Regions from separate parts of the Paenibacillus sp. GCM10027630 genome, predicted to be linked through region 2. Evidence: riboswitches for the same ligand, from Rfam matches in the RefSeq annotation. Region 2 holds a riboswitch; each other region holds the start of a gene.
The links. A riboswitch is a leader RNA that binds a small molecule or an ion and turns the genes downstream of it on or off. The one in region 2 is predicted to bind ZMP and ZTP.
Positions count from the first base shown of each region.

Region 1: another riboswitch for ZMP and ZTP. It lies ahead of pabB (aminodeoxychorismate synthase component I); the one in region 2 lies ahead of ACFQ0C_RS34890 (DJ-1/PfpI family protein).
Region 3: another riboswitch for ZMP and ZTP. It lies ahead of ACFQ0C_RS32795 (bifunctional 5,10-methylenetetrahydrofolate dehydrogenase/5,10-methenyltetrahydrofolate cyclohydrolase); the one in region 2 lies ahead of ACFQ0C_RS34890 (DJ-1/PfpI family protein).
Region 4: another riboswitch for ZMP and ZTP. It lies ahead of rpiB (ribose 5-phosphate isomerase B); the one in region 2 lies ahead of ACFQ0C_RS34890 (DJ-1/PfpI family protein).

Region 1 is NZ_JBHTGY010000040.1:31,344-38,856, reverse strand. Features, by position in the region: gene metE (5-methyltetrahydropteroyltriglutamate--homocysteine S-methyltransferase) at 1-1,036, shown strand, start outside; gene glyA (serine hydroxymethyltransferase) at 1,076-2,323, shown strand; ZMP/ZTP riboswitch at 2,389-2,467, shown strand; gene pabB (aminodeoxychorismate synthase component I) at 2,657-3,811, shown strand; gene ACFQ0C_RS21625 (NUDIX domain-containing protein) at 3,801-4,289, shown strand; gene ACFQ0C_RS21620 (hypothetical protein) at 4,320-4,499, opposite strand; gene ACFQ0C_RS21615 (ABC transporter substrate-binding protein) at 4,807-6,417, shown strand; gene ACFQ0C_RS21610 (ABC transporter permease) at 6,419-7,456, shown strand; gene ACFQ0C_RS21605 (ABC transporter permease) at 7,446-7,513, shown strand, end outside.
Region 2 is NZ_JBHTGY010000094.1:1,692-9,204, reverse strand. Features, by position in the region: gene ACFQ0C_RS34920 (glutamine--tRNA ligase/YqeY domain fusion protein) at 1-386, shown strand, start outside; gene ACFQ0C_RS34915 (hypothetical protein) at 590-760, shown strand; gene ACFQ0C_RS34910 (DUF3995 domain-containing protein) at 896-1,318, opposite strand; gene ACFQ0C_RS34905 (helix-turn-helix domain-containing protein) at 1,601-2,137, shown strand; gene ACFQ0C_RS34900 (DoxX family protein) at 2,813-3,217, shown strand; gene ACFQ0C_RS34895 (DODA-type extradiol aromatic ring-opening family dioxygenase) at 3,307-4,083, shown strand; gene ACFQ0C_RS34890 (DJ-1/PfpI family protein) at 4,159-4,761, opposite strand; ZMP/ZTP riboswitch at 4,855-4,934, opposite strand; gene ACFQ0C_RS34885 (CdaR family transcriptional regulator) at 5,044-6,174, opposite strand; gene ACFQ0C_RS34880 (glycerate kinase family protein) at 6,352-7,512, shown strand.
Region 3 is NZ_JBHTGY010000085.1:18,986-26,498, reverse strand. Features, by position in the region: gene parE (DNA topoisomerase IV subunit B) at 1-1,948, shown strand, start outside; gene gyrA (DNA gyrase subunit A) at 1,956-4,391, shown strand; gene ACFQ0C_RS32805 (hypothetical protein) at 4,399-4,566, opposite strand; gene ACFQ0C_RS32800 (MarR family winged helix-turn-helix transcriptional regulator) at 4,781-5,188, shown strand; ZMP/ZTP riboswitch at 5,269-5,348, shown strand; gene ACFQ0C_RS32795 (bifunctional 5,10-methylenetetrahydrofolate dehydrogenase/5,10-methenyltetrahydrofolate cyclohydrolase) at 5,408-6,262, shown strand; gene ACFQ0C_RS32790 (ABC transporter ATP-binding protein) at 6,392-7,138, shown strand; gene ACFQ0C_RS32785 (ABC transporter permease) at 7,141-7,513, shown strand, end outside.
Region 4 is NZ_JBHTGY010000057.1:83,627-91,139, forward strand. Features, by position in the region: gene ACFQ0C_RS28145 (L-threonylcarbamoyladenylate synthase) at 1-499, shown strand, start outside; gene ACFQ0C_RS28150 (manganese efflux pump MntP) at 637-1,200, shown strand; gene ACFQ0C_RS28155 (low molecular weight protein arginine phosphatase) at 1,382-1,954, shown strand; ZMP/ZTP riboswitch at 2,159-2,239, shown strand; gene rpiB (ribose 5-phosphate isomerase B) at 2,338-2,796, shown strand; gene ACFQ0C_RS28165 (TIGR01440 family protein) at 2,827-3,477, shown strand; gene glyA (serine hydroxymethyltransferase) at 3,563-4,810, shown strand; gene ACFQ0C_RS28175 (DUF72 domain-containing protein) at 4,906-5,757, shown strand; gene upp (uracil phosphoribosyltransferase) at 5,837-6,466, shown strand; gene wecB (non-hydrolyzing UDP-N-acetylglucosamine 2-epimerase) at 6,525-7,513, shown strand, end outside.

The DNA of each region.
Region 1 (7,513 bases), on a different contig from region 2:
TGCTGCTCAACAATCCAAATGGGAATTGCCGCTTTTTCCTACAACGACCATTGGCAGCTTCCCGCAATCTGCGGAAGTTCGTAAGGCGCGTCAATTGTGGCGCAAGGGCGAGTGGAACAATGAGCAGTATGCTGCGTTCATCCGGGAGCAAATCGATATCTGGATCAAGCTCCAGGAGGAAATCGGATTAGACGTTCTCGTTCATGGGGAATTTGAGCGAACCGATATGGTCGAGTTTTTCGGCGAAAAGCTCGCAGGTTTTGCATTCACACAAAACGGATGGGTGCAATCGTACGGTTCCCGTTGTGTGAAGCCTCCGGTTATATTCGGGGATGTAGCTTTTACAGGGGAAATGACTGTCGAAGAAACCAAGTATGCCCAGTCTCGCACCAATCGTCCTGTTAAAGGCATGCTGACTGGACCGATTACCATTATGAACTGGTCGTTTGTCCGCGATGACATCCCTCGTGAACAAATCGCTTACCAATTGGCCTATGCGCTTAGACAAGAAGTGGAGGCACTTGAGTCGGCAGGCATTGGTATGATTCAGGTGGATGAGCCTGCAGTTCGCGAAGGACTGCCGCTTAAGGAAGAGGAGCAAGCCGGTTATCTGGCATGGGCGGTCAAGGCTTTCCGCATCGCCACCTGTACCGTACAGGAAACAACACAAATTCATACGCATATGTGCTATTGCGAATTTCATGACATGATTGATTCGATCGAAGCGATGGATGCCGATGTCATTTCTATTGAAACATCCCGTAGCCATGGTGAATTGATTCATAGCTTCGAGTTGAATACCTACAAGCTGGGCATCGGCTTAGGCGTATACGATATACACAGTCCACGCGTTCCGAGTGTGGAGGAGATGACGAGCATGATTGAACGCGCCTTGCGTGTGTTGGATCCCAAGCTATTCTGGATTAATCCGGATTGCGGGCTAAAAACACGCGGACTCGAAGAGACTGCTGCTTCTTTACGCAATATGGTGGAAGCGACAAAAATTGCTCGTTCGAAGCATGCTGCTTTAATATAGACCCAAAACTAACCAACCTATTCTAAGGAGAACGTTATTGTGGAGCAATTACGAAAACAAGATCCCAAAATTGTTGAGGCTATGAATCTGGAGATTGGCCGTCAACGCGACAAAATCGAATTGATCGCTTCTGAGAACTTCGTTAGCGAAGCTGTGCTGCAAGCGATGGGAACGGTTCTAACCAATAAATATGCAGAAGGCTACCCAAGTAAACGTTACTATGGTGGTTGCGAATACGTAGATATCGTAGAGGACATCGCGCGTGACCGTGCAAAAGAATTATTTGGTGCTGAGCATGCTAACGTACAGCCCCATTCAGGCGCACAAGCCAACATGGCAGTATATCTTGCAGCGCTGCAGGCTGGTGATACGGTTCTAGGCATGAACCTGGCGCATGGCGGTCACTTGACTCATGGCAGCCCTGTTAATTCTTCTGGAATTTTGTACAACTTTGTTCCTTATGGCGTAAGAGAAAGCGATTCGCATATTGATTATAACGAGGTTCGCAAACTGGCATTCAAGCATAAGCCTCGTATGATCGTGGCTGGTGCCAGTGCATATCCGCGCATCATCGATTTTGAAGCGTTGGCTGCTATCGCCAATGATGTAGGCGCGTTATTCTTTGTAGACATGGCTCATATCGCTGGGCTTGTTGCAGCAGGCTTGCACCCGAATCCAGTGCCACATGCGCATTTTGTAACAACAACTACTCATAAAACGCTTCGCGGTCCTCGCGGCGGTATGATCCTTTGCCGTAAGCCATGGGCAGCTGCGATAGATAAAGCAGTATTTCCTGGTACTCAAGGCGGGCCTTTAATGCATATCATTGCTGCTAAAGCTGTTGCTTTCGGCGAGGCGCTTCAACCGTCCTTTAAAACATATGCTCAAAACGTTGTTAATAATGCAAAAGTCTTGTCTGAAGCACTGCTGGCTGAAGGCGTCGATCTTGTATCAGGAGGCACAGATAACCATCTGATGCTGATTGACCTTCGCAGCCTCCAGATCAGTGGTAAAGATGCTGAACACTTGTTGGATGAAGTAGGGGTAACGGTGAACAAAAATGCAATTCCTTTTGACCCTGCTAAACCGATGATTACAAGTGGAGTTCGAATTGGTACAGCGGCTGCTACTGCCCGTGGAATGGATCAGGAAGCTATGAGAAGCATTGCGAAAATCGTTGCTTTGACATTAAAAAATCCATCAGACGAAGCAGTACATGAAAAAGTAAGAAGCATGGTAAAAGATTTAACAGCACAATTTCCGCTTTATCCGGGCTTAAGCTACTAAATCTGCCAATACTTTTTTCTGGAAGCAAAGCGAGACCTTTAAATAAAATATCCGATTCGGATAAATTTAATATGTGTAACTGGCGTAAACGTGGTGAACCACGAGGGAGCACATAATATATGGCCGTACGCCTGGGCAAAGTATTTGATCTGTGGATCAAATGCTTTTTTTTAATTCTGGGAGGGATGTATACATGGACTATTTCAAAGATTTTTCTTCAGCTGTGAACTGGATTGAGGAAATCGTACCCTTTGGTATTAACCTTGGAGTTTATACAAAACAGACTCCTATAAAGGTTTGTAAGACCAATTGAATAAGAGCGGAGTGTAGCATGTGAAACACGAATCCAACATTATCATTGATTTTAATCAGAAGAGATTGAAATTTGAGAAACCTCTGCAGGTTTGGCAAACTCACAAATTGGAAAACGTTAAGGGGATATTCGAGAAGGTACAGGAAGCTATCGATGGGCAGTTCTATGTGGCTGGTTATGTTTCTTATGAATGCGCGCCCGCTTTCGAGAGAAATCTCAGCATTTGTGAGCCTGCTGCAGAATTTCCTTTAGTGTGGTTCGGTGTCTACGAAAAACCAATAGAAGAAGATATAAATGAGAAGGGGTTGTATTTCGTATCAGATTGGTGTGAAAGCACTAGTCGTGTGGAATATGAAAACAACATTGAAACGATTCATGAGGCGATTGCTCGAGGAGAGACATATCAAGTCAACTATTCGACGCGACTGCATGCTAAACTTACTGGAGATGATTTTGCCTATTACGAAGATTTGCGAGATGTCCAGCAAACTAATTATTCCGCGTATTTAAATGTAGGGCGTTATCGGATCCTGTCTGTTTCACCCGAGCTTTTCTTTCATTGGGATAGGGATGTCATTCGTACAAAGCCTATGAAAGGCACTATTCCCAAATCGGAGAGCAGAAAGGCTTTGTTCGAATCCGAGAAGAACCGGACAGAGAATGTGATGATCGTAGATCTACTTCGAAATGATTTAGGCCGAATTGCTAAGACAGGCACTATAAAGGTTCCGAAGCTGTTTGAAATCGAGGAATATCCTACCCTGTTCCAAATGACCTCAACCGTAGAAGCGAATACAAAAGCTGGGAGCAGCTTATTCGATGTATTTCAGGCTATGTTCCCTTGCGGATCTATAACCGGGGCTCCCAAAATATCTACTATGAAAATCATCTCATCCTTGGAAAAGGAGCCACGACACATCTATTGCGGTGCTATTGGGCTTGCGGTACCAGGTGAAGGCATCACGTTTAACGTAGCAATTCGCACAGTTCTTGTGGATACGCATACGCAGCTGGCGGTCTATGGTGTAGGTGGAGGGGTTATTTGGGACTCAACCGCAGAGGGTGAATATGATGAGATGAGAACGAAATCCAGAGTGTTGACTTATCGTAAGGAGCAGAATGGGAAAGAACATATAAACAACAAAAAACAAGTTGGTGGTAATAATGAATTATGAGTTTCCAGGTGCGTTGCCCGATCAAAATATAATCCTATCAAAGGAACCTCTAGTTGAAGAAGCTAATTGTGTGCTGATATTCGCCTTCTACCGAGGTAAATTGGTACTTGTTCGACATCATTCTCGCGGTTGGGAATTACCTGGAGGGAATAGGGAAGAAGGCGAGTCTATTATACAAACTGTTATCAGGGAGATGTATGAAGAGACTGGAGGAGAACTCGATTCGATTGAAAGAATTGGCCAATATTTAATTTATGAAAAGACCCGTCTTGTATTTGTGAAAAATATATATATATCAAAGGTTCGTATTCTTAGGGAGTTACCGGATGGATTTGAAACCAATGCTGTTATGCTGGTACATACGATTCCGAAGCAGCTTGAGATAATGAATGACCCAACGTTTAGTCCATTTATGAAAGACCATGTATATTTGATTGCCTCTGAATGGATTAAGGATCATCGCTTTACTCATTGCTAAATATTTCGTATGAGAAGTCGAGGTCGTGACTTACTCCAAGCGAAGAATTTTGTTACACAACTCCAACCAACGCTCCCGTACATCAGGCTTCGTATAATCAAGGTAGCAAACGAATGTTTCGAAGTCTTCGGTATTTAAGCTTTGGATAATGGACGCCATGATTTGTTCGTCTTCCAGATGAGACAATAAATGAATCAGCTCATATCTCATTTTCAGCTCCCCTTTTATGTAACTGTGTTTTAAAAAGGTGTCTTTTCCCCTATTTACAAAGGGAAAGACACCTTAATTTTTATTGGTTTAACTCCAATATCTTTGTTTCTAATATTATTTAAAAACCGCGGATTTAATGAATAATAATAAATCTCCCTGGTGAATTAAAAAGTAATTGTTGACAAATTAAATAGTAATAATTACTATTTAAACAGGACCTTTAACGTTTACATGTATCCGAATCATGGACTACATGGTTGGCAGCCTAGTCGCTGCAACGGTACTATTTCATTACAGGAGGAAACAGATGAAAAGAAAATTAGGTTTAACAGCAGTTCTGGCGCTTGCGGTTCTTTCCGCTGGCTGCACAAATGTAACAGCCCCAATAAGGGAGGAGGCAACAAAGGCTGGTTTTTCCGACGAGATCGTGGTGTCAATCAAAGGGGAGCCGGCTAAAGGCTTTGATCCTGCTTTCGACTGGCCGGGAATGGGTGAGGCCTTGTTTCAAAGCAAGTTGGTTATGTTTGATAAAGATATGAACATTGTCAACGACTTGGCTACTAAAAGGACTATAAGTGCTGACGGAAAGAAACTAACGCTCAATCTACGGCAGGATGTCCTATATTCCGATGGTAAGAAGTTTACGGCAGGCGATGTGGTATTTACGTTTGAAAAGGTCAGAGAAACCACCTCATACATAGATCTCTCCAACATAGAGAAGGTAATAGCGGAAGACGACTATACGGTATCCTTCCAATTAAAGAATCCGGATTCTACCTTCGAGTACACATTAACGCGAATTGCAATAATTCCTAAACACGCCTATAACGACAATTATGGACAGCATCCAATAGGCTCTGGGCCCTATAAGTTTGTTGAATGGCAAAAAGGGCAAAAGCTGATTATCGAAGCCAATCCATCTTACTACGGAAAAAAGCCGAATATTAAAAAGGTGACATTTTTGTATTTGGATATGGATGCGAGCTTTGCGGGAGCCAAAAGAGGGGAAATTGACCTGGCACGTGTAAGTATGGATTATATCGGCAAACCCATCCCTGGGTATAGTCAACGAAGTATCGAAACGATGGATATTGTATCAATTAGCATGCCTACTGTAAAAAGAGGTGCCTATGTGATGGATGGAATACCGCTTGGCAATGATGTGACCTCCGATCCAGCGATTAGAAGAGCGATATCCTATGGAATGGATCGGGCGGGTATTGCGGCAATTGCATTAAATGGTGGAGCACGCCCCGTTTATTCCCATAATCCGGGGATGCCATGGGACAATGAGGCGAATAATCTCAAGAATGCCGATGTAGATGCGGCCAAGAAAATTCTTAAGGAGGGCGGATGGGCCGATACAGATCAGGACGGTATTGTCGAGAAAAACGGTAAGAAGGCGGAGTTTACTCTGCTGTATACTCCGGGTGAAGTCGAGAGGCAGGCGGTTGTTTTGGGAGCACAGGAAAGCGCCAAGAAAATCGGCATTAAAATAAATCTGGAAGCCAAAGTTTGGGATGAAATCAGCAATCAAAAGCTACTCTACAAGGAAGCTTATCTCTTCGGCAAAGGAGCGGACAGCCCGTTTGAAATCTATACCAATTTCAGTTCAGATCGAATTACAAAGGGCACAACAAATTCACCAAGCTACAAAAATGAACAGGTCGATGAATATTTGAGAAAAGCAATTCAAACAACCAACCAGAAGGAAGCTATGGAATTATGGAAAAAAGCGCAATGGGATGGTAAATATGGTGTAAATTCATTGGGGGATAGCCCGTTCATTCCTATGGTCGCGTTTCATCATACCTTTTATATCAAAAACGGTGTAGAAATCGGTGATTTCAGGCCTGCTCCGCATCGTGGCGCCTATTGGATAACGGTGGATAACATCAAGGACTGGGTGAAAAAGTAATATGTCAATAGTGCTTAGAAATGAAAGACTTAACCAACACACCAAGGTGTTACATATCATCACATTTTTGTTAAAAAAGATAGTTCGCTTACTCCTGCTTTTTTTTGCTGTTACGGTTATTTGCTTTATCTTAATGAAGTTTTCCCCGATTGATCCGATTGAAGCATATATTGGTGGAGAGCATGCTTCGTTGCCGCAGGAGCAAATAAATAAGTTGCGTGAATATTGGGGACTGAATGACAGCTTTACTGTGAGGTATATCAAATGGATAAAGGGGCTTCTTAGCGGCAACATGGGAACCAGTATCGTTTACAATCAACCGGTTAAGACTGTTATTGTGGAAAAATTTTCTGCATCTCTGCTTCTAATGGGAATCGCATGGGCATTATCCGGTGTTCTTGGTTTTGTGATGGGAATTATTAGTGCTGTGTACAAGGGCAAGCTTGTAGACAAGGTGATTAAACTATATTGCTTGACTTTGGCTTCAGCACCCATCTTCTGGGTAGGGATTTTACTTCTGATAGTTTTCTCCGTTAAGCTGGGATGGTTTCCGATAGGACTGAGTGCTCCGATTCATGTGTATGCCGGTGATATAAGTTGGGGAGACAGGTTATACCATCTCATTTTGCCTGCGCTGACCTTGAGCTTGACAGGGGTTGCGAGCATAGCCATGCATACAAGGCGCAAATTTATCGATGTATTGGATAGCGATTATACGCTCTTTGCTAAAGCAAGAGGAGAAAGCACATGGATGATTGTAAGAAGGCATGGCCTTCGAAATATTCTATTACCGGCTATTACGTTACAATTTGCTTCAATCGCAGAATTGTTCGGGGGTTCTACTTTGGCGGAGGGAATCTTTTCTTATCCGGGGCTTGGCAATGCGGTTGTGCATGCAGGTATTAGAGGGGACCTTCCGCTTCTTGTAGGAATCAGCTTATTTGCAGCCGCATTTGTGTTCATTGGAAACTTTATAGCCAATATCTTATATGCTTTAGTAGATCCACGCATAAGAGAGGGGAATCAACGTGGATATTAATACATCTGTTTACTCTGAAAAAGCTGCAAACAAGCTTTTAAGCAAAAGGCTTTTTAA
Region 2 (7,513 bases):
TCAAGGATGCGGAAGGCAATGTAATAGAGCTTCATTGTACCTATGATCCGGAAACAAAGAGCGGCAGCGGCTTTACCGGACGCAAGGTCAAAGGAACGATCCATTGGGTGGAAGCTACGCAGGCAATCCCTGCTGAATTCCGTCTATATGAACCGCTCATTATGGATGACGCTAAGGAAGAAGGAGATTCGTTCCTCGACCGGATTAACCCTAACTCCCTGGAAGTTATCAGCGGCTATGTGGAGCCTAATATGAAGGATGCTAAGCCTCATGATAAGCTGCAATTTTTCCGCCATGGCTATTTTAATGTCGATCCAAAATACACATCTGCTAATAAACACGTTTACAATCGTGTTGTATCTTTGAAAAGCTCGTTCGAAATCTAATATCTACACTGCAACAGCTTTATTCAGCAAAGAGAAAAGACAGCCGTTTCCCTTCTTTGGGAGCTGCTGTCTTTTTTCGATATGACTATGAATTAGAGCTGATACATCGATCAGGATAAAATTATTACGCAGGATGGCACATTTCCCTCTGAATCTGCATATAATGTTTTGTTGAGAATATTTTCATATTGGAGGGATTGTTCGTGCTAGCTACAGAGGAACTTTGTGAAAAAGAGCTGGTCATGCATAAACTGCAGGACATGGGGCTCGATCAGATCTCGAATTGGATTAATGAACTGCCGGAAGACAAGTGGAAAGATAAGTTCGTCCTGCATTGGCCAACTTTGGTTAAGGAATGCGGCATTCGGATATAGTTCTGGCTACATAACGGCATGGCTGGCATTGCTATTACCGATTGACCCGGCAATAACTCGTATGCCCTTTTTGCAGCTTAGAGCGTAAAAAAGAAGGCCCTCTATTTGGAGCGGCCTTCTTAATCATGAGCGCCCCTACAGGGACGCCAAGTACAGCAGCACCGCCAGCAGCAAGCAAAGCGGGCTGTAGAGCTTTGTATCCATAGCGGAGAACCGCGTGCTTTTTACACGTTTAAAAAAACCTAGGTAACGGAAGTCACCGATAGCCCTCAGCAGAAATGCCGCCGCGCAAATCGTGCAGCTCCAGCTTGTGACTACATTGGGACCAAAGCCCGGCATCAAACCGCCTTGAGCCAGAAGCATGATTGAGATCGCAAAGAGAATGACGGCGACGGCAGTCGTTCCTGCTGGCCGCGGCTGGAACAACGGCTCGGTTTCCCCTTCCCTGACCGGTAGCACTCCCTTCGCTCCCCACTTGCCTCCTGCCGCCCAGTAGAAGTGGATCAGAGCAAGCAGCAGCAGTACACCTGAACCTGCCAAAACTGCAATCATAATCATAAGCCGTCCCTCCGACAAAACCTTGATTGGCTACCCTGTACCAGTATCTCTGACGTTTCCATTTGTATATTATAATTATTAAAGCACATTTAGGTGACGGGTGGATACAAAATATCCCCACAAAGTGGGGTCTTGCTTCGAGGTTGATTCAGATACTTTGCGGGCAGCCCCGAAACATATAAATTCTGGCGTGTAAAAAAAGCATGCTCTGGATTTCCTGCCGCGGTTTCGCTAAGATGGAAGCAACTACGATACATTTTTCAAACAAATGGAGCTGGAATAATGGAAATCGGTGCAACAATAAGAACGATCCGTAAGAAGAAGGGCATTACCATTGGGCAATTATGCGAAGCTACCGGCCTGTCACAAGGGTTTATGAGTCTGGTCGAAAATAATAAAACCTCGCCTTCCTTAGCCACCCTGGATTCAATTGCCGGAGTATTGCAGGTTCCTCTTGCCTTCCTCCTGTTAAAGCAAGAGGAGCGAATGAAGGTAACACGCAAGGAAGAAAGAACCTTTAGCATGTACAAGGACCAATTAAAAGTAGAGCATCTCAGCGAAGAAGGCGGACTTCGAATGCTGCTGATCGAGGTGCCCCCGGGTCTTCCTCCTAGCTTGGAATTAAGCGTCCATGAGGGAGTTGAATGCCATCTGGTTCTAAAAGGAAAGCTTCTCGCAAAGCAAGGGGAGGATGAATATATCCTTGAAGAGGGCGATACCTTCTCCTGGCAATCCTTCGTTCCCCACCAAGTAACCAATATAGGTAAGGAAACGGCCGTAATATTGATCGCCAGCTATAATGAGAGCCGAAAAGGCTGAACTATAAGAAAAGCTTCTGATCGAAGCCCTTTCGAGGAAGATACATTCGTGTCTAAGTTGTAGCTTTTCTTGCAATATCAGACTTGTTCAGCTCCGCTGAAAACTTATAAAGTCTGGTATTATAAAAAAGCACCTTGTGGCATCGAGTCGAGAATTGAGTGGAGATCACCAGCAAATGCTTCTACACACCCGCCAGTACAGCTTTCATGTAAGTGAAGCCGCAGGGTTCTACCGACACCATGCAACGCCATGGCGCGTGCTTTGGGGTCCGCGCTTGTTGGAAAAGCTAGAGGAAGTAATTCTTCCTCTAATACCAGGAAAGCCCAAAAAACAGAGTGATAACGGAAGAATTAATTCCGTTATCACTCTGTTTTTGTTTATAGCGCTCCTATTCGTCCAGTATAACGGAATTCCGAATTCCGCTATCACCTTAGATTAGAGGCAGTTCATGGAATAACGGAACTCGTAGTTCCGCACCTTCCGCACAAAATTTCTTCAGGGCTCATCGCAGCTGCAGCCCAGCTGCAGCCCAGTTGCCCCACCACCATTAATATTAGTAATACAAATATTAATTATATTTTACATATATTTATGTTGACACCGATACTAACATTGTGATAAATTTTATTTAAAGTAATCAACTTACTATTTTAAAGTTATATGGAGGAGAAAATAATGAGCTCAGGAAGCAGTATTATTTATACAATTGTACGTATCCTATTAGGTGTTATGTTTATTGGTCATGGGATTGCTAAATTCCAAATGGGATTAGGCAATACAGCAGAATGGTTCAGCAGCATCGGCTTGCCGGGATTTTTTGCTTATATTGTCGCTTATTTAGAGTTAATTGGCGGTGCCGCGTTACTCGTAGGCTTCGCTACTCGCTATATATCGATCGCGTATGTTCTACTAATGCTGGGCGCTATCATCATCGTGAAGCTTCCAATGGGACTTTTGGGCAACGGCCAGGCTGCTGGCTTTGAATTGGAGCTTGCCTACATGCTGGCAGCGCTTAGCCTTACCGTTGACCCTGCGAAGGGTTGGGGGATCGACCGTATTTTGTCTACACGGAAGGCGTAAGACAGCTACGGCCACTTGTACTATTGAAGTTGACTGGAATTGATTAGTATGAATCGATTTAATCGATATCATGTGAGGAGGCAACAATAATGGGAGCATCTTATTTTATCGGCCACGGATCACCTATGCTCGCTCTTCAAGACATCCCTTACACCCAAGACATTCGTCGGTTGGGAGAACAGCTCGGCAAGCCTGAGGCCGTTATTTTGTTCAGTGCCCACTGGGAGAAAAGAGAGCAATCGCTAACCTATACGGATTCAACGTATGAAACGATCTACGATTTCGGCGGTTTCCCGGATGCCTTATTCCGAGTGAAATACCCGGCTGCCGGCTCGAAGGCAATTGCTGAGGAAGTTCACGCACTGCTTGAATCCGCTGGAATTGCTTCACAGTACGATACTACACGAGGCTTGGATCATGGGGCTTGGGTTATACTGAAGCATTTGTTCCCTGAAGCAGACATTCCGGTAATCACATTATCAGTGAATCCATATTTGCCGCCCGCTCAACAGTACGGCATCGGCCAAGCATTAGCAGTGCTCGCTGAACAGCGTAATATCGTCATTATTGGAAGTGGAGCCACGGTTCACAACTTCCGTAAACTGGATTTGCGCGAGCCGGACCGCGTTGACGACTGGGCCAAAGAATTCGATGATTGGATGATTCAGCACATACAAAGCTGGGATACAGCCTCGCTCTTCGACTATGAACGACTTGCTCCCCATGCCCAAGATGCTACCCCGGATCAAGAGCATTTCCTGCCTCTATTCCTGGCCATGGGTGCCGGAGACAAACACCGGAAGCCTGAGTTGATACATCAAAGCTACCAATACAGATCGCTCAGCAATATGATATTGAAATTCTGATGTCTTAGACTACCGCCATGAAGGCGGTAGTCTTTTGTGCTCTTAACGGGGCCGTCTTCGCTTGCGATACTAGTACTAGTTAGCCTTCTGATTATCAAGGTTATTCAACCTGCCTGTCTCATAATAAGGGTAATCCATATTTTGCTGTACCTTCTTAGCTATTTCAGTATTCGTTAAAGATTCAATTACATACAGCCCTAAGTCAATTGACGCCGATACTCCCCCACCGGTAAAAATATTTCCATCCCTCACCACTCTTTGCTTTACCACCTCAGAACAATACGGTACTAATAGCTCATAGGCTGATGGATTCGTTGTAGCTCTTTTTCCTTTTAGAAACCCAGCCGCACCCAAAAGCAGCGCTCCCGTACAAACGGAAATTTTATATTTTACATTCTGAGCTGTTTGCAGCCAAGCTACGAAATCCTTATCAAATTGTAATTGTCTCGTGGCCATTCCTCCCGGGATAAACAACAAGTCATAAGCAGATAGATCGGGTTGCACATGATTTATTTTTATTGTCATGCCACGATCGTCCTTAACTTCTTCGGTTGTAGAACAGAGATGCCACGACACATCATCCATTGCATTCAGCATCTTCAACCACGTAATTGCTTCGAAAAAACCACTAAAATCCAATGTTGTCATCCGATCAAATAGTACAAACGCCATTTTCATTACGAACACCTGACCTCTCGTTTTTTATAAAAGTGCGCGCTCAAAAATTTGAACTACCTCTAGAACAAAAAAAAGCACTTGATCATTGATCAAATACTTTGCCCAGGCGTACGGCCGATTATCGGTGTGCTCCCTCGTGGTTATCCACGTTTACGCCAGTAACCCACCGTTTAGTTGTTAGAAAGATTTTATATGAATTTCCCAGTTTTTTCAATATTATTTTATGCTGCCTTATTAAAAACATTATTAATAACAAATCAGAGCCCCACTGCATCTGTAAATTCATTCAGCTCGATTCGTTTTTTGCTTCTGTTTATGCTTACGTTCCCAGTCAATCCATATAGCCATCTGCAGCGCCGCTGCATCCTTGAACACTTGCGGGTCACAGCCCGTAAGCTCCTTAATCCGCTTAAGCCGGTAGATCATCGTATTCCTGTGTACATAAAGTGACTGCGCGGCTTCCTGGATGCTCATGCTGCAATTAAAAAATACATCAAGTGTCTCAATGAGAGGCTCCGGCAGCTCTCCAAGTAGCCTTTCCACAAATCTGTGTTTACTGCCCGCATCCGACTGCATAACAATTGCGCGAGGCTCGAAACCAGCGTAAGACATCATCTCGTTCTTGCCCTCCCCAAATTGCAACGCAAATTCAGCTTCCCGAAAAGCAGCAGGAATTTCAGTGCGATCCCTCGTCGGCAGAGAATACCCTATGCGAAATGAGATTCCCGAAGAATTCAGCATCTCCTTCAGCCGCTCCCTTTTATCCGCCGCTTTCTTCTCGGTAATCCCGTACAGGAGAAGGATGATTTGGTGAACGCCGCCTACGCTTGCCAAAGCCTGCCCCTCGCCGGCAATTTCCTCTATTTTTCTAACAAGCTGTTCGTTATAAGCCATGTCCTGATACGTTTCCAGAATACAGGCATAATAAGAAGGCTTTAATCGAAGGTCCAACATCTGCAAATGACCATCGACTCTATCAAAATCCGAATCCATCTTAACCAGCTCTTGCAATATGGCCTCTTTTGCGCGGTTCCGCCATTCTTGCTGGGACGTCAAAATTCTCTGATTGAGCATCAGCTCCGTTGTCATCTTAACGATTTCACCGAATTCGGAAACTTCCTCAGGCTGTCCTGTAATGCCGATAGCTCCAACAATCTGCTCCCGAAACACGATGGGGACATTAATCCCGCACAGACTTCCTTTCCAATGTCCCCGGTTCGCTTCATCAATAACAAGAGGTTTGCCCGTACGAATCGCTTCCAGCGCGCCTTCGTGCCGCTCCCCCAGTCGCTTGCTGTCACCGGAAGCAATTATTTTCCCCTCGATGTCCATCATATTGATATTGCGGTGCAAACGATGCATCGTCTCCCGCACAATGCTCTCGGCTATATCTTTGGTAAGCGTTCTTATCACCTCTATCTTTCATTGTTTATTAAATATAAAAATATGTATCGGCATCACTTTATTTTTGTTTATTATAACCAATTCATTCTGATTTGTCCTCCTATATAATAGCGGTATATGGAAAGCGCAGTTACAGCGAATTTCAGCTGGGCTGCTGATAAAAAATAGAGGAAGGCGGCGTTCCGATTGAAAATTATTATCGCTCCCGATTCTTTTAAAGGCAGCATTAGTGCAGCCGATGCCGCAGCGGCTATTGAGCAGGGCATTAAGCGGTATCTCCCGCAGGCAGATACCGTGAAAGTGCCAGTTGCCGATGGCGGAGAGGGCACGATGGACAGCCTCATCCATGCCGCAGGCGGCAGGAAAGTAGAGGCCGTCGTAACCGGCCCGATCGGTTTGCCCGTTGAAGCAGCCTACGGCCTGATAGGGCAGGAGCAGCGCGTGGCGGTAATAGAGATGGCCAGTGCATCCGGCCTCTATCTCATCACCCCCGAGCAGCGCAACCCGCTCATCGCGACCACCTACGGCACGGGCGAGTTGATCAAGCAGGCGCTGGACGCCGGCTGCCGCGAATTCATATTGGCGCTGGGCGGCAGCGCCACCAACGATGGCGGCGCTGGCATGCTGCAAGCGCTCGGAATGCGGCTGCTTGACGCGGCAGGCAGCCCGGTCCGCTCTGGCGGCGGCGCGTTAAGCGAGATCGCAGCCATCGACGACAGCGCGTGGGATCCGCGTATTGCCGAATCCCGCTTCCTTATCGCCTCGGACGTGCAAAATCCTTTCATCGGCCCGAAGGGGGCATCCCATGTATATGGCCCGCAAAAAGGGGCCACGCCCGACATCGTGCAAGAGCTGGAGCGGAATATGGCCTCCTGGGCCGATACCATTGAGGCAAAAACCGGTATCCGCGTGCATGACCTGCCCGGAGCCGGTGCCGCAGGGGGAATCGGCGGTGCATTTCTCGCCTTCTTCCCCACCTCGATCAAACCCGGCATCGAAGTAGTGATCCACTATTCAGGGCTTCGCGAGCACTTGAAGGGCGCGGATCTGGTGATCACCGGTGAAGGCCAGATCGATTTCCAAACCGCCTTCGGCAAAACGCCGATGGGGATTGCTCTCGAAGCCAAAAAATTGAACATACCGACAATTGCGCTTGCCGGTTCGGTAGGCAAAGGCATTGATTCGCTGCATGACCTTGGTATTACGAGCGTTCACAGCATCGTAAACGGACCGATGACGCTGCAAGAAGCAATGGAGCGGGCAGCCGAGCTGCTGGAGCTGACAGCCGAGCAGGTTGTGCGCACATATGCCCCTGCGATCCATAAGCAGCTTCGCGGCAAAGAGTAAC
Region 3 (7,513 bases), on a different contig from region 2:
TAACAAAACAACCACGCGGACGGATTACGACGCTGACGATATTCAAGTGCTTGAAGGGCTTGTAGCGGTCCGAAAAAGACCAGGTATGTACATAGGGAGCACTAGCTCCTCCGGGCTTCATCATTTGGTGTGGGAAATAGTGGATAATGCCGTTGACGAACACTTGGCCAAATTTTGTTCCAAGATAGACGTGACGATTCATAAGGACCAATCTATTACGGTTCAAGATAATGGACGTGGGATTCCTACAGGGATGCATAAAACAGGTATTCCGACGCCACAAGTTGTCTTTACGATTCTGCATGCCGGCGGAAAATTCGGCGGTGGAGGATACAAGAAATCCGGAGGCTTGCATGGTGTAGGAGCATCTGTTACTAATGCGCTTTCCGAATGGCTGGAAGTTATTATTTATCGCGATGGGAAGACACATCGCCAACGGTTTGAATATTGGGTGGACGAGAAAGGCGTAGAGCATGTTGGCGAACCGACATCCGGACTCGAGATCATAGGAAATACAAGACAGACGGGAACGAAGGTTACCTTTAAACCGGATAAACGCGTATTTCAAGCCGGTATAGCGGTTAATTACGATACTTTGCTTGAACGGCTTCAAGAAATTGCATTCTTGAATTCAGGCTTGCAAGTGACTGTCAAGGATGAGCGAGCCGATAAGCAAGAAACATTCCAGTACGAAGGTGGCGCAAGCCAGTTCGTCCAATTTTTGAATGAAGAAAAAACGGTGCTGCACGAAGTTATTCATTTCACAGCGGAAAAGGATGATATCGAGGTAGAGGTAGCACTTCAGTATAATGACGGTTACACGGAAACGCTGGTTTCGTTTGTTAACTCTATACCTACCCGTGGCGGCGGTACGCATGAGACGGGCTTTAAAACAGCTTATACACGAGTGATGAATGACTATGCGCGTAAAACGGCTGTTCTGAAAGAGAAGGATAAAAATCTGGACGGTCAAGATTTGCGCGAAGGCATGATGGTCGTCATCAATATCAAGATGGGCGAGGTTGAATTCGTCGGTCAAACGAAGGATCAATTAGGCAGTGCGATAGCTCGAAGCGTTGTAGATTCAATCGTATCTGAGAAGATGGCTGTATTCCTGGAAGAAAATCCTCAAACCGCGCAGATGGTGATGAAGAAGGCTGTTCAATCGGCTAAAGCTCGTGAGGCTGCACGAAAAGCACGCGAAGAGGTGCGCAGCGGCAAGAAGGGCAAGAGCGAGAGCTCTAACCTTGGAGGCAAGCTGACCCCGGCACAATCGAAGGATCATACCAAAAATGAGTTGTTTATCGTAGAGGGAGATTCTGCGGGAGGCTCTGCCAAGCAAGGCCGTGACTCCAAGCATCAAGCTATTTTGCCATTGAAGGGCAAGCCGATGAATCCGGAGAAGGCAAAGCTTCTTGATATTATGAAAAACGATGAATATAAAGCGATCATTGCGACGATTGGAGCGGGGGTAGGTCCTGAATTCGATGCAACGGAGAGCAATTATGCCAAAATCATCATCATGACGGATGCTGATACGGACGGTGCGCATATTCAGGTGCTGCTCCTTACCTTCTTTTATCGTTATATGAAGCCATTAATAGATGCTGGGAAGGTTTATATCGCTCAACCGCCATTGTACAAAGTAACCAAAAAAGCTGGCAAAAACAGCTCGGTTAACTATGCTTGGACCGATGAACAGCTGAATAAGCTGACAAAGGAATTGGGCAAAAATATCGAATTGCAGCGCTATAAAGGCTTGGGTGAGATGAATCCTGACCAGCTGTGGGAGACAACCATGGATCCAGCGACAAGGACGATGCTGCAGGTGCAGATTGAGGACGCGGCAAAAGCTGAACGGCGTGTATCTACGCTGATGGGTGATAAAGTAGACCCGCGCAAGCGTTGGATTATCGAGAATGTCGACTTTACCGAGTTCGAGGAGTAGATAAACTGTGACAATATTGGAAAATTTTTTACCTGCATTTTTGGAGGAAGTAGTTGGAGACCGATTCGGCCGCTATTCCAAATACATTATACAAGACCGCGCGATTCCTGATGTGCGGGACGGCTTGAAGCCTGTACAGCGTCGTATTCTATATGCTATGTACGATGCTGGCAATACGCCTGATAAGCCTTACAGCAAGTCTGCCAAAACAGTCGGGTATGTAATGGGTAATTACCATCCTCACGGAGATTCGTCAATCTATGATGGAATGGTACGGATGGCGCAGCCTTGGAAGATGGGGCATACATTGGTCGATGGTCACGGAAACTGGGGATCACAAGATGATGATCCTCCTGCAGCAATGCGTTATACCGAGGCGCGGTTGTCCGAAATTGCTATGGAGCTGCTACGTGACATTGAAAAACGTACAGTGCTGTTTAAGGATAATTTCGACAATACGACCAAGGAGCCTGTGGTTCTGCCGGCGCGTTATCCGAATTTATTGGTTAACGGAGTTAGCGGCATCTCCTCCGGTTTTGCAACGGAAATACCGCCTCATAACCTTCGTGAGGTAATCGATGCATGTATAGCCATGATCGACAAGCCAGGTATGGAGCTTGAAGAGCTGATGCAGATCGTCAAAGGACCGGATTTCCCGACCGGCGGTATCATTATGGGCTCCGATGGCATTCGTGAAGCTTATCGCACAGGAAAAGGGCGGATTTATGTCCGGTCTCGTACAGAGATTGAAAATATGCGCGGCGGGCTTCAACAAATCGTCATTTCTGAAATTCCTTACCAAGTCGTCAAATCACGTCTAGTTACGGCTATGGAAAATATACGGATTGAGAAGAAAATTGAAGGCATCGCCTTGGTACGGGACGAAAGCGGACGTCAAGGTTTGCGAATCGTTGTCGAACTGAAGAAAGAGGCGGATGCACAAGGTATTCTTGCTTATTTGTTGAAAAAAACCGATCTTCAGGTTACTTATAATTTCAACATGGTTGCTATTGTTAATAAAACTCCTAAGCAGCTGGGCATACAGGATATTATTCACGCTTACATTCAACATCAGAAGGAAGTAGTGACGCATCGTACACGCTATGACCTGGACAAGGCTGAGGATCGGGCGCATGTGCTGGAAGGGCTGGCCAAGGCATTAAACATTTTGGACGAGGTTATAGCAGCGATCAAGGCATCTAAAAACCGGTTGGATGCACAAAATAACTTGGTTGCTATGTTCGGCTTTACAGAGCGTCAAGCCGATGCCATTCTGACCTTGCAGCTGTATCGTTTGACCAATTTGGAAATCCACTCCATCGAGAAGGAGCTTAAGGATGTCCAAAAAACGATAGCACTTTTGAACTCCATCTTGAACAGTGAAAAGAAGCTGCTATCGGTTATCAAGGATGAGATGACAGCAATTCGCAATAAATATGGCGTAGACCGCCGATCTGACATTCAAGATGAGGTGGATGAGCTCAAGGTTAACCTTGAGGTTATGGTAAGCGCTGAAGATGTATATGTTACCTTATCCAATGAAGGATACATTAAGCGGACAAGCAAGATGTCCTTTATTCGATCAGGCGGGGAAATTGAGAAAACAGGTCTCAAGGATGGCGATTATGTACGCTACCTTCTGGAAGTAAATACTCTGGAGAATCTGCTCATTTTTACGCAAAAGGGACAGTTTTATCTGCTGCCGGTTCATCAGGTTCAGGAGTACAAATGGAAGGAAAACGGCACAGCCATTGTGAATGTTATTCCTATTTCCAAAGATGACCGGATCGTCAATGTGATCCCGGTGAAGGATTTCGAAGAACCTGGCCGGTCGGTCGTATTTGTTACCAAACGCGGACAGGTAAAGCGGACCGAGCTCAAGGAATATTTCACCAACCGATCGATTGGCATTGTAGGTTGCAAGGTCGGGGATAACGATGCAATATTTGAAGTACGTCTAAGCAGCAACGATCAAGATATCATGCTCGTATCCAAGCAAGGTATGGCCATTCGCTTTGCGGAAACGGAAGTGAACCCGATGGGACGGGCGGCTGCCGGTGTTCGTGGTATTCAATTGAAGGATGATGATGAAGTCATCAGCGCCGAATGGATCAAAGGGGAGGAAGGCGAACTGCTTGTTGTTTCCGACCTCGGCTACGCGAAACGTTCGCTTGTTCTTGATTACCCTGTTCAGGGTCGTGGAGGCAAGGGAATTGTCACCTTTGAATTCAGAGATGGCAAGCGCGTGAAGCCTAACGGCAATCAGCTTGTGAAAGCCTTCATCGTCAAAGAGGAGCTGCTGATTACCGCATTCCTACAAAGTGGTGAACGTATCTCATTTTCTTCAGAGAAAACGCCGATAGAACAGCGCAAATCAACAGGTAGACAGGTTGTTACCGTTAATAAACCAGACCTGATTTCCGATTTGTTGAAGAGCGATTAGAGTTGAATTAATCGTAGCTATTGTAATGAGCTTCATGTTTTTCAATAAATTCCAAAAATAATTTCAATACGGCCCATACCGGCATCGATTCGTCCAATCGGTCGAGCCATTGTGGGTCGTTTATTATGCCTGATTGTAATGCCTGTTCCCCGATAAGCTGTTTCCAATCTTCCATCTCCCAATCACTCCTTACACGAATTGACAAGCCCCGCCTCTAGTCAAATACCTATGCTGCATTATATGTTGAAACGAGTCTAATGTTCCTGTTATTTATCGATTAATGTCTTAAAGTATTTATGATATTAACCTTTAAACGTAAGAAAGGTAGTGATATAATAAAAATAACAAACGAGGAAAAATTTTGGAGTTGAAAACAGGAGTGATAATCTGTGGTAACCCAAGAATTTGCTAAGCTATGGTGGAAGCTGTCCAAGGATCTTCATACCCATATGGATGCGGAGCTCGCGCCGTCCTTAACTGAAGGGCAGTTAACGGTCTTAGAATTGCTTTTGAACCGGGATCGAATGAAGCCTTCAGATTTTATCGAATTTCTAGCAACAACCCCTGCTGCGATTACTACACTATTGGATCGGATGGAAAAGGCGAATCTGGTTACACGGGAGCGAGATGAGAAGGATCGCCGTATCGTATGGGTGCAGGTCTCGGAGAAGGGAAGAGCGGAATGCGAGCGCGGAATGCAAATTCGTGAACGGTTTCTGCAAAGCTATTTGAGCCGGATATCTTCACATAATCAACAGCTGTTGGTTTATCTTCTCGGCAAGGTAGCGAATGCATAATAGTGAGAGTTCAAAAAGTCGCTGAAATTTTTTGAGGGTTGCTATTTTTCCAGATTAGGTTACAATTGTTTTTAACGAAGAAAGCTGTGTGTGACTGGCGGAGCATGGGGAACCATGAGGGAGCACATAGGGTACAGAGCCGTACGCCTGGGCAAAGGTAAGGGAGCATATATCCCTTGCCTTTTTCTGTTCTTAATCGAGACGAAGGGTTGGGAAAACATGACAACAAAAAGCATTATATTAGACGGAGCTCAAGTAGCGGATACCATCAAGGCACAATTGACTAAAAGGATTGAACGGCTGGCAGACAAAGGAGTTACCCCCTGCTTGGCGACAGTTATTGTAGGGGATGATCCTGCTTCTGAAACCTATGTGAGAATGAAAGGAAACGCATGCAAGAGGATTGGGATTGTATCGAAGCGGATTCAGCTTGCCAAGGATACCACTACGGCACAACTGCTGGAGGTTATTCAACAGCTCAATAATGATCCTCTTGTCCATGGCATTTTATTGCAGCATCCGGTTCCATCCCCTATTGACGAAAGAGCAGCCTTCGATACAATAAGCATCGATAAAGACGTAGATGGAGTTACTACGTTGGGTTTCGCTCAGACGGCTTTTGGAATTGGGGCCTTTCCATCCTGCACACCGGCAGCTATTGTAGCGATATTAGATGCATATAACATTTCTATCGAAGGCAAGCATGCTGTAGTTATCGGGAGAAGTCCAATTCTCGGTAAACCTGTATCCCTAATGCTGTTGAACCGGAATGCAACGGTAACGGTATGCCATTCCAAAACGCAGCATCTGGATCAGATCGTAAAGTCAGCGGATATCGTTGTTGCAGCAGTAGGCAGACCCAAATTTGTGCAAGGCGACTGGATTAAGCCTGGAGCTGTAGTCATGGATGCCGGTTACAATAAAGGGAATATCGGTGATGTGGATTATGATGCATGCTTGCGAAATGCAAGTGCGATTACACCGGTACCGGCAGGTGTAGGACCCGTAACTATCGCAATGCTGCTTAAGCATACCGTTGATGCAGCCGAGAGGACTCATATTCCTACAGTATAGATGTATACTGAAAAGCATGAGGAGCAGCCTTAAATCGCGAGAGAGGTTGTTTCATAAGCCAAACTTTAAAAAGTGAGGTATAATTGAACTCGATGATTTATAGGGATCTTTTTTATAGGAGGGGAATCCGTGAGCGAGATCGCGATTCTAGAGCTGGATTGCTTACAGAAATCCATTTTCCAAGAAAAACCGAAAACCTTGTTTCAAGGGATTACTGCGAGGATTGAGGAGCCTTCAATAATCGCAGTGCTAGGAGTCTCCGGGCAAGGGAAAAGCACGCTGCTGCGTATCCTGGGCAGGCTGGATACAGCAGATGCGGGGACTGTAAGCTATCGTGGGCGACTTTCCAGCATATGGCGTCCTCATGCTTGGAGAATGAAGGTGAGCTATGTGGCTCAGCTATCGGTTATGCTATCGGGTAGTGTGGAGGATAATTTGCGAGCAGCAAGCTTTATCCATAACCAGCCGTTTGATAATCAACTGGCAGTAGAACTGATGGGCAAGGTAGGACTTGGCAGCATGGATTGGAATAAACAAGCAGCCGATCTTTCCGGTGGTGAGAAGCAAAGGGTAGCTTTGGTACGATCCATGCTGCTAAGGCCGGAAGTGCTTCTATTGGATGAAATCACCGCTTCTCTTGATTTGCATAGTAAGATAGCGGTTCAAGAGCTGTTAATGGAATGGCAAAGAAAAGAAGAAAGCACGATTATTTGGGTAACACATGATTTGGAGCAAGCGCGACTAACAAGCGATCGCGTTTGGTTCATGGGAGAGCAAACATTGCTGGAGCAGAAGGATACCGTTGATTTCTTTACGAGCCCGGAATCTGAAATTGCCCGCCAGTTTTTGCAAATTACGCGGGAGGAAGCTAATTAATTATGTCCAATCTTGCGTTAGGCTTTACTCTTGTTTTTATCGTTATTACAATTCTTGTGTCCATGTGGCAGAAGCTGGGTTTAGAAAAAGATATTATTATAGGGACGATTCGTTCAGCCGTTCAATTATTGCTTGTAGGGTATTTGCTGCAGTTTGTTTTTAATGCTAACCACCCGGCATTTTTAATCCTTATTTTATGTGCCATGATTATTATTGCAGCTTGGAATGCAAGCCATCGGGCAAAAGGAGTCGCAGGCATCCGATGGCGGATCATTCTGGCTATAGGGATCACAGAAGGGCTAACGATGGGACTGCTGCTGACACTGGGTATTATTGATCCGACTCCTCAATATATCATACCTGTGAGCGGCATTA
Region 4 (7,513 bases), on a different contig from region 2:
TGGCAGCGGAGGCGGAGGCGTACTCCACGTCCTGCGGCCCGGGGGCGTCACGGCAGCCCAGCTGCGCCGGGTGCTGCCTGAAGCAGAGGTGCGCGAGGCCTCCGCGCACCATGAACCCGCCAAGGCGCCGCGTGCGCCGGGCATGAAGTACACGCATTACGCGCCGCGCGGCGTAATGACCCTCGTTCAGGGCGATGCCCCTGAACGGGTGCTCGCTCGCTTGCAGCGCGAGCTCGATGAAGCCCGCGCGCGCGGCGAACGCACAGGCGTGCTCACGTATCGCGAGCACGCTGATGCGCTGCGCGCGGACCATGTCGTCGCCTGCGGCAGCCTTGGCGACCTGGAAAGCGTGGCGCACGAGTTGTACGCCGCGCTGCGTGGTTTCGATGAAGCTGGCGTTGGCTTCATCGTTGCCGAAGCATGCCCCGAAACAGGGCTCGGGGCCGCTATTATGAACCGGCTTCGCAAAGCAGCCGGTGATCGTGTCATTCATGTATAAGCTGACTTTTGCCAAAGAAAAGCCGTTATAATTGGCTTGTGTTCTGCATGCACTCATTTTCCGAACGCCATCTCAGGTATGTTTACCTCCTTGTCCGCATATGTTGATTAGGAATGGGACAGGGGGTAGAGGGGAAGATGGAGTGGGCATCGCCGTTGATAATAGGCCAACTGATTACTCTGTTGATAATGGCTGTCGCCTTGGGGCTGGACGCGCTATCACTCGGAATTGGGATCGGGATGAGGGGAATACGCAAGCTGCATATCATAAAGCTTAGCCTCCTGATTGCGTTGTTTCATATGGTCATGCCTTTGGCGGGTATGCTTACTGGGGGCTATGTAGGTTTGCTTCTGGGAGGAGTAGCTACGAAGGCCGGCGGTATTCTTCTTGTGCTTCTTGGTGTACATATGGTGTACAGCTCTTTAAAAGGTGAACATGCAATCTCCATAGATCACAAGACGACATGGGGAATGGTTTTATTTGCTCTCAGCGTTAGCGTTGACTCGTTTTCCGTAGGAGTATCTCTCGGCATGTTTGCAGGGGATATGATTTTGACCGTAATATTGTTTGGTGCGGTTGGCGGGTTAATGTCGATATTCGGATTGATGTTGGGCCGCAAGGTAGGACATTGGGTAGGTGAATATGGCGAGGCTCTGGGTGGTGTGATCCTGCTGGCATTTGGAATCAACTTTCTGCTATAGGGGCCGTTCAAAATTGCATTTTGACTACGAACTGCCGCCTCAATCTGCATCACTCTTGAACAAGCAGTCTAAGAAGATCTCACATAAAAATTGCTGAGGATTCCATAAAACAATTCATTTGAGGTACAATAAGGGTGAGGCTCATTGCAGCCCATCTTGATGAAGAAGGCAGGGATTTCCGATGAATCGAATTTTGTTCGTTTGTACCGGCAACACCTGCCGTAGTCCGATGGCGGAAGGAATACTGCGCCGAATGTTGGAAGAACACGGTTTGCAGCATATAGAGGTCCGTTCGGCGGGAGTGGCGGCCTATGATGGGTCACCCGTATCCGGGAATGCGGCAGCCATTTTGAAGGAAAAAGGCTTTAACGAATCGTTGACCTCTTCCTCCTTAAAGGGAGCGCTGCTCGATTGGGCCGATGTGGTGCTTACAATGACATCCGGTCATAAGCAGCATGCTATTCAGCGGTTTCCTCAGTTCGTCGATAAAATTTACACGTTAAAAGAATTCGTAGATGACTCGGAAGCGGCAGACCGGCTGGTCGAGCTGGAGAGTCTGGTTGCAGAGCTTGAAGTGAAGCGGGCATTGTCTCAGCCAGTGACTGAGGAAGAGCGTGCAAGGTTACAGCTGTTGGAGCGTGGGCTTCCCGATTATGATATTGCGGACCCTTTTGGCGGCTCGGTGATGCTGTATCGGCAGTGTGCCGAAGAGATAGAGGGCTGTTTGGTCAAGCTGATTCGTAAGTTAAGCTAACTTCTTGTTTAAGGTGAACGGCGATGTGCATTATTTCATGATTTCATCGATCTTTCCGGGCTGCGAAAGGTTAGTTGCAGGCTCCGTGGGGGTTAGTATGTAACAACGTGACGGGATGAGTTTCGGCGTATTTACCGGTCGTTTCACGAATATTTTTGGGCTTTACAGAGAAAGTTATTTCCGCTATGATATAGCTTATATAGAGGGACCCGATGTAACTGGCGACGAGTGGGATTAACCACAGTGGAGCATCGGGACATACGGCCGGTCGCCTGGGCAAAGAGCATTGTTGTGCTGTACATAGCACGCAGTATGCTCTTTTTTCGTTTTTCCGACAGATTTCGGTTATAATGAAATCAACAACAATCAGGAGGCGAATCGCTTTGAAAATTGCAATTGGAGCAGATCACGCAGGAGTTCGTTTAAAAGATGAGTTGATTGGATTTATTGAGTCATTGGGTCATCAAGTGTCGGATCTTGGCTGTAATTGTACAGATTCCGTTGATTATCCGGACTATGCGATCGCTGTATGCGATCAGGTTGTATCCGGTGCAGCAGACAAAGGATTTCTTATTTGCGGAACCGGCATCGGGATGACGATTGCTGCCAATAAAGTTCCGGGTATCCGCTGTGCGTTGGTACATGATTTATTCTCCGCAAAAGCGACCAGAGAGCATAACGATACGAATGTGTTGGCCATGGGGGAACGTGTGGTTGGACCCGGCGTTGCACAGGAAATCGTGAAAATATGGCTGGAAACGGAGTTCTCTAATGGAGAGCGTCACCGTAACCGCATTGGCAAGGTAAAAGCGTTGGAAGATAAATACGCGATTCATCCGTAATCGGGCAGCCCGATGAAAGAGGTGGAGTCAATGAGCCAGACAGATCAATCAGCCAGCACTATGGATCAGGCAATTGGATTGGATTTGAGCCAAATCCGACCTTTGGCCGAGCAAGTACTGCGTGAGCTAGCTCACGTCGGAAAGCTTGAAGCGGGGCAGCTTGTTGTTATTGGGACAAGCACAAGTGAGGTGTTGGGTCAGCATATTGGCACCTCCGGCACGGAAGAGGTGGCTTCGCACCTGTTCGCCGCTGTCGAGGCCGTGCGAGCCGAGTTTGGGTTTTACCCCGCTTTTCAATGCTGTGAGCATCTGAATCGGGCATTGGTTGTGGAGCGGGAAGCAATGCGAGAGTACCGCTTGGAGCAGGTATCTGTTGTTCCGGTACCACGGGCAGGGGGATCAATGGCATCCTATGCCTATAAAAACCTTCAACAGGCTTGCGTGGTGGAATCGATACAGGCGCATGCAGGAGTGGATATCGGTGGGACTCTGATAGGTATGCATCTGAAGCCTGTAGCCGTTCCGGTACGTCCTTCCATCCGTATGATTGGCCATGCTGCTGTACAGATGGCTTATACAAGACCGAAACTAATCGGTGGGGCTCGAGCTGTCTACACAGCGGTTGCTGAAGATTCGAAGGCCCATTCGGGTAGTGCTACGAATATCGATACTTGCAGTTGACTCTTACAGTTGAGTATCTGGATCCGAGTAACGTACTTATACAATTCAAATATAATCAAGTTTACATCCTAAGGAGGAATTTATTGTGGAACAATTACGTAAGCAAGATCCTAAAATCGTTGAGGCTATGAATTTGGAGATTGGTCGTCAACGGGACAAAATTGAATTAATCGCTTCCGAAAACTTCGTGAGTGAAGCTGTGTTACAAGCAATGGGTACGGTGTTAACTAATAAATATGCCGAAGGCTACCCAGGCAAGCGTTACTATGGCGGTTGTGAGCATGTTGATATCGTTGAAGATATTGCTCGTGACCGTGCCAAAGAATTGTTCGGTGCTGAGCACGCGAACGTACAGCCCCATTCAGGCGCGCAAGCGAACATGGCGGTATATCTGGCAGCTTTGCAGCCTGGCGATACGGTTCTAGGTATGAACCTTGCGCATGGCGGTCACTTAACCCACGGAAGCCCAGTGAATGCATCCGGTATCTTGTATAACTTTGTTGCATATGGCGTTAGAGAAAGCGATGCTCATATCGATTATAATGAAGTTCGCAAATTGGCATTCAAGCATAAGCCTCGTATGATCGTGGCAGGCGCGAGCGCATACCCTCGTACTATCGATTTTGAAGCTTTGGCTTCCATCGCTAATGATGTAGGCGCCTTGTTGTTTGTTGATATGGCCCATATTGCCGGTCTTGTTGCAGCAGGCTTGCACCCGAACCCGGTTCCATACGCACATTTTGTAACAACAACTACACACAAAACGCTTCGCGGTCCTCGCGGCGGTATGATTCTGTGCCGCAAGCCGTGGGCAGCTGCTATTGATAAAGCTGTGTTCCCGGGTACTCAAGGCGGTCCTTTGATGCATGTTATTGCAGCCAAAGCGGTTTCCTTCGGTGAAGCTTTGCAGCCGGAATTCAAAACGTATGCACAAAATGTTGTGAATAACGCTAAAACTTTGTCCGAGGCATTGACAGCAGAAGGCATTAATCTGGTATCCGGCGGTACTGACAACCATTTAATGCTGATTGACCTTCGCAACTTGAACATCAGTGGAAAAGACGCTGAGCATTTGTTGGATGAAGTAGGCGTTACTGTGAACAAAAACGCTATTCCTTTTGATCCAGCTAAGCCAATGATTACAAGCGGCATTCGTATTGGTACGCCTGCTGCAACTTCCCGTGGCATGGATCAAGAAGCGATGAAAGTCATTGCCAAAATCATCGCGTTGACATTAAAGAATCCATCCGATGAAGCTGTACATGAAAAAGTACGCGGCATGGTTAAGGATTTGACAGCTCAATTCCCGCTGTATCCTGGTTTGAGTTATTAATTGACGTTGTAATAAATAGGGCCGGCGCAAATGCGTCGGCTTTTTTCTACAGAGAACAGGAGAGAGAAGGATACACGGCTAAGGAGGGTGTGACTATGATATGTATCGGTTTAGCAGGATGGGGAGATCATGATGGGCTTTATGAGAAGGGTGCCGTCAAGCCAGAGGATAAATTGAAGGTATATAGCAGGCATTTTTCCGTAGTTGAAGTGGATAGTTCTTTTTATGCAGTGCTGCAGGAGAAGACATTCAGCCGTTGGGTGAATGAAACAGCGCAGGATTTTTCCTTTGTTGTCAAAGCTTATCAAGGTATGACAGGACATCTGAGAGGGAAAAACCCGTTCACTGATGATGATTCGATGTACAAGGCTTTTTGTGAGTCGATTCGTCCAGTTAAGGAGAGCGGGAAGTTAAAAGCTGTGCTGTTTCAATATCCACCCTGGTTTGACTGCTCACGAAGCAATGTGGATATACTTCGAGGTGTAAGGGAGCGCATGAAAAACTATCCGGTTGCCCTCGAATTTCGGAATCAAAGCTGGTTTACCGAAGAAACAAGAGAGAAGACGCTTGCCTTCATGCACCGAGAGCAATGGGTTCACAGTATTTGTGACGAACCTCAAGCTGGTATTGGATCAGTGCCTACTGTGCTTGTTCCAACAAGCCCGAGGCAGACTATCGTTCGTATGCATGGCAGGAATGCTGCCGGATGGAATCAGAATGGCAATCCCAATTGGAGAGCAACACGGTACTTGTATCGATATAACGAGCAGGAGCTTACAGAGTGGAGAGATAACCTGCTGCGTCTTAGTGAGCAGACCGAAGAGCTCTACGTTATTTTTAACAATAACTCGGGTGGCGATGCTGCTGAGAATGCCAAGGAGCTCATGAAGCTTCTAGGGATGAATCCCGAAGGGCTTGCCCCGCGCCAGCTGGAACTATTCGAATAATTCGGTTTTGAAACTTGCTAGGATAACAAAGGACAATTGTGGTATAATACATAAGATTTGGCGTAAAGGGGAATGAATAATGGGAAAAGTATATGTGTGTGACCACCCGCTTATTCAGCATAAGCTGACTTACATACGGGATGAAGCCACAACAACCAAAGATTTTCGCGAGCTTGTTGATGAAGTGGCAACACTGATGGCATATGAGATTACAAGAGATATTCCTTTGCAAAAGGTGCAGGTTAAAACCCCTGTCGCTACAGCTGAGTGCAAGGTGATTTCGGGGCGAATGCTCGGACTAATTCCTATTCTGCGCGCGGGTCTTGGCATGGTTGACGGGATATTGAACCTCGTGCCGGCAGCTAAAGTAGGGCATATCGGATTGTATCGCGATCCGGAAACCTTGCAGCCTATTGAATATTATGCCAAGCTGCCTACCGATGTACAGGAGCGGGAATTAATTGTTATTGATCCGATGCTCGCCACTGGCGGTTCGGCCAATGCGGCAATTGCTGCGTTAAAGGCGAGGAACTGCACACAGCTGAAGCTGATGTGTTTGATTGCAGCTCCCGAAGGCATTCAAGCGGTACAAAAAGAGCACCCGGACGTGGATATATATGTGGCAGCTATAGACGACTATTTGGATGACCACGGTTACATCATACCTGGTTTGGGTGACGCGGGAGACCGCTTGTTCGGAACCAAGTAGTGAAAGTGCCGTATAACTTACTGTTCAAATGATTATGAAGTAGGGGGGAAGAGGGACTTTGAATACAAACAAGATTAAAGTCTTAACGATCTTCGGCACACGGCCAGAAGCAACGAAGATGGCTCCGCTTGTTAAAGAGTTGGAAAAGCACTCGGATCAGATCGAATCGATCGTTTGCGTAACGGCACAGCACAGGCAGCTGCTCGACACGGTGCTCGAATTTTTCGAAATTAAACCGCAATATGATCTGGATGTTATGAAGGACGGGCAAACATTAAGTGAGGTTTCGGTTCGCGTTCTGCAGGGACTTAATCCGGTATTGAAAGAAGCGAAGCCGGATTTGATTCTGGTTCACGGCGATACCTCGACGACATTTCTCGCCAGCTATGCCGCATTTATTTTGCAAATAAAAATCGGACATGTGGAAGCGGGGCTTCGTACCTGGAACAAGATGTCTCCATATCCCGAAGAAATGAACCGTCAATTGACAGGTGTTATGAGCGATCTTCACTTCTCGCCGACAGCTTTATCGGCGGACAACCTCCGCAGGGAGAATAAGCCTGAAGAGGGCATCTTCATTACAGGGAATACGGCTGTCGATCTGCTGTCTTATACAGTTCGAGAGAACTACTCGCATCCTGTGCTCGAATGGGCAAAAGGCAAACGCCTGATTCTGATGACGGCGCATCGCCGGGAATCTCAGGGCGAACCGCACCGTCAGGTTTTCCGTGCAGTCAAGCGGTTGGCCGATGAGTTTGAAGACATCGCCATCGTGTATCCTGTTCACCCAAGCCCGGCTGTGAAAGGCCCGGCATACGAATATCTGGATGGACATCCACGCATTAAATTGATTGACCCGCTGGATGTTGTTGATTTGCACAATCTGTACCCGCATACACATATGATTCTGACCGACTCCGGAGGCTTGCAGGAAGAAGCTCCTTCGTTTGGGGTTCCGGTGCTGGTGCTTCGGGAAACAACGGAGCGTCCTGAAGGTATTGATGCAGGCACATTGGAGCTTGTAGGGACGGATGAAGATCATGTGTT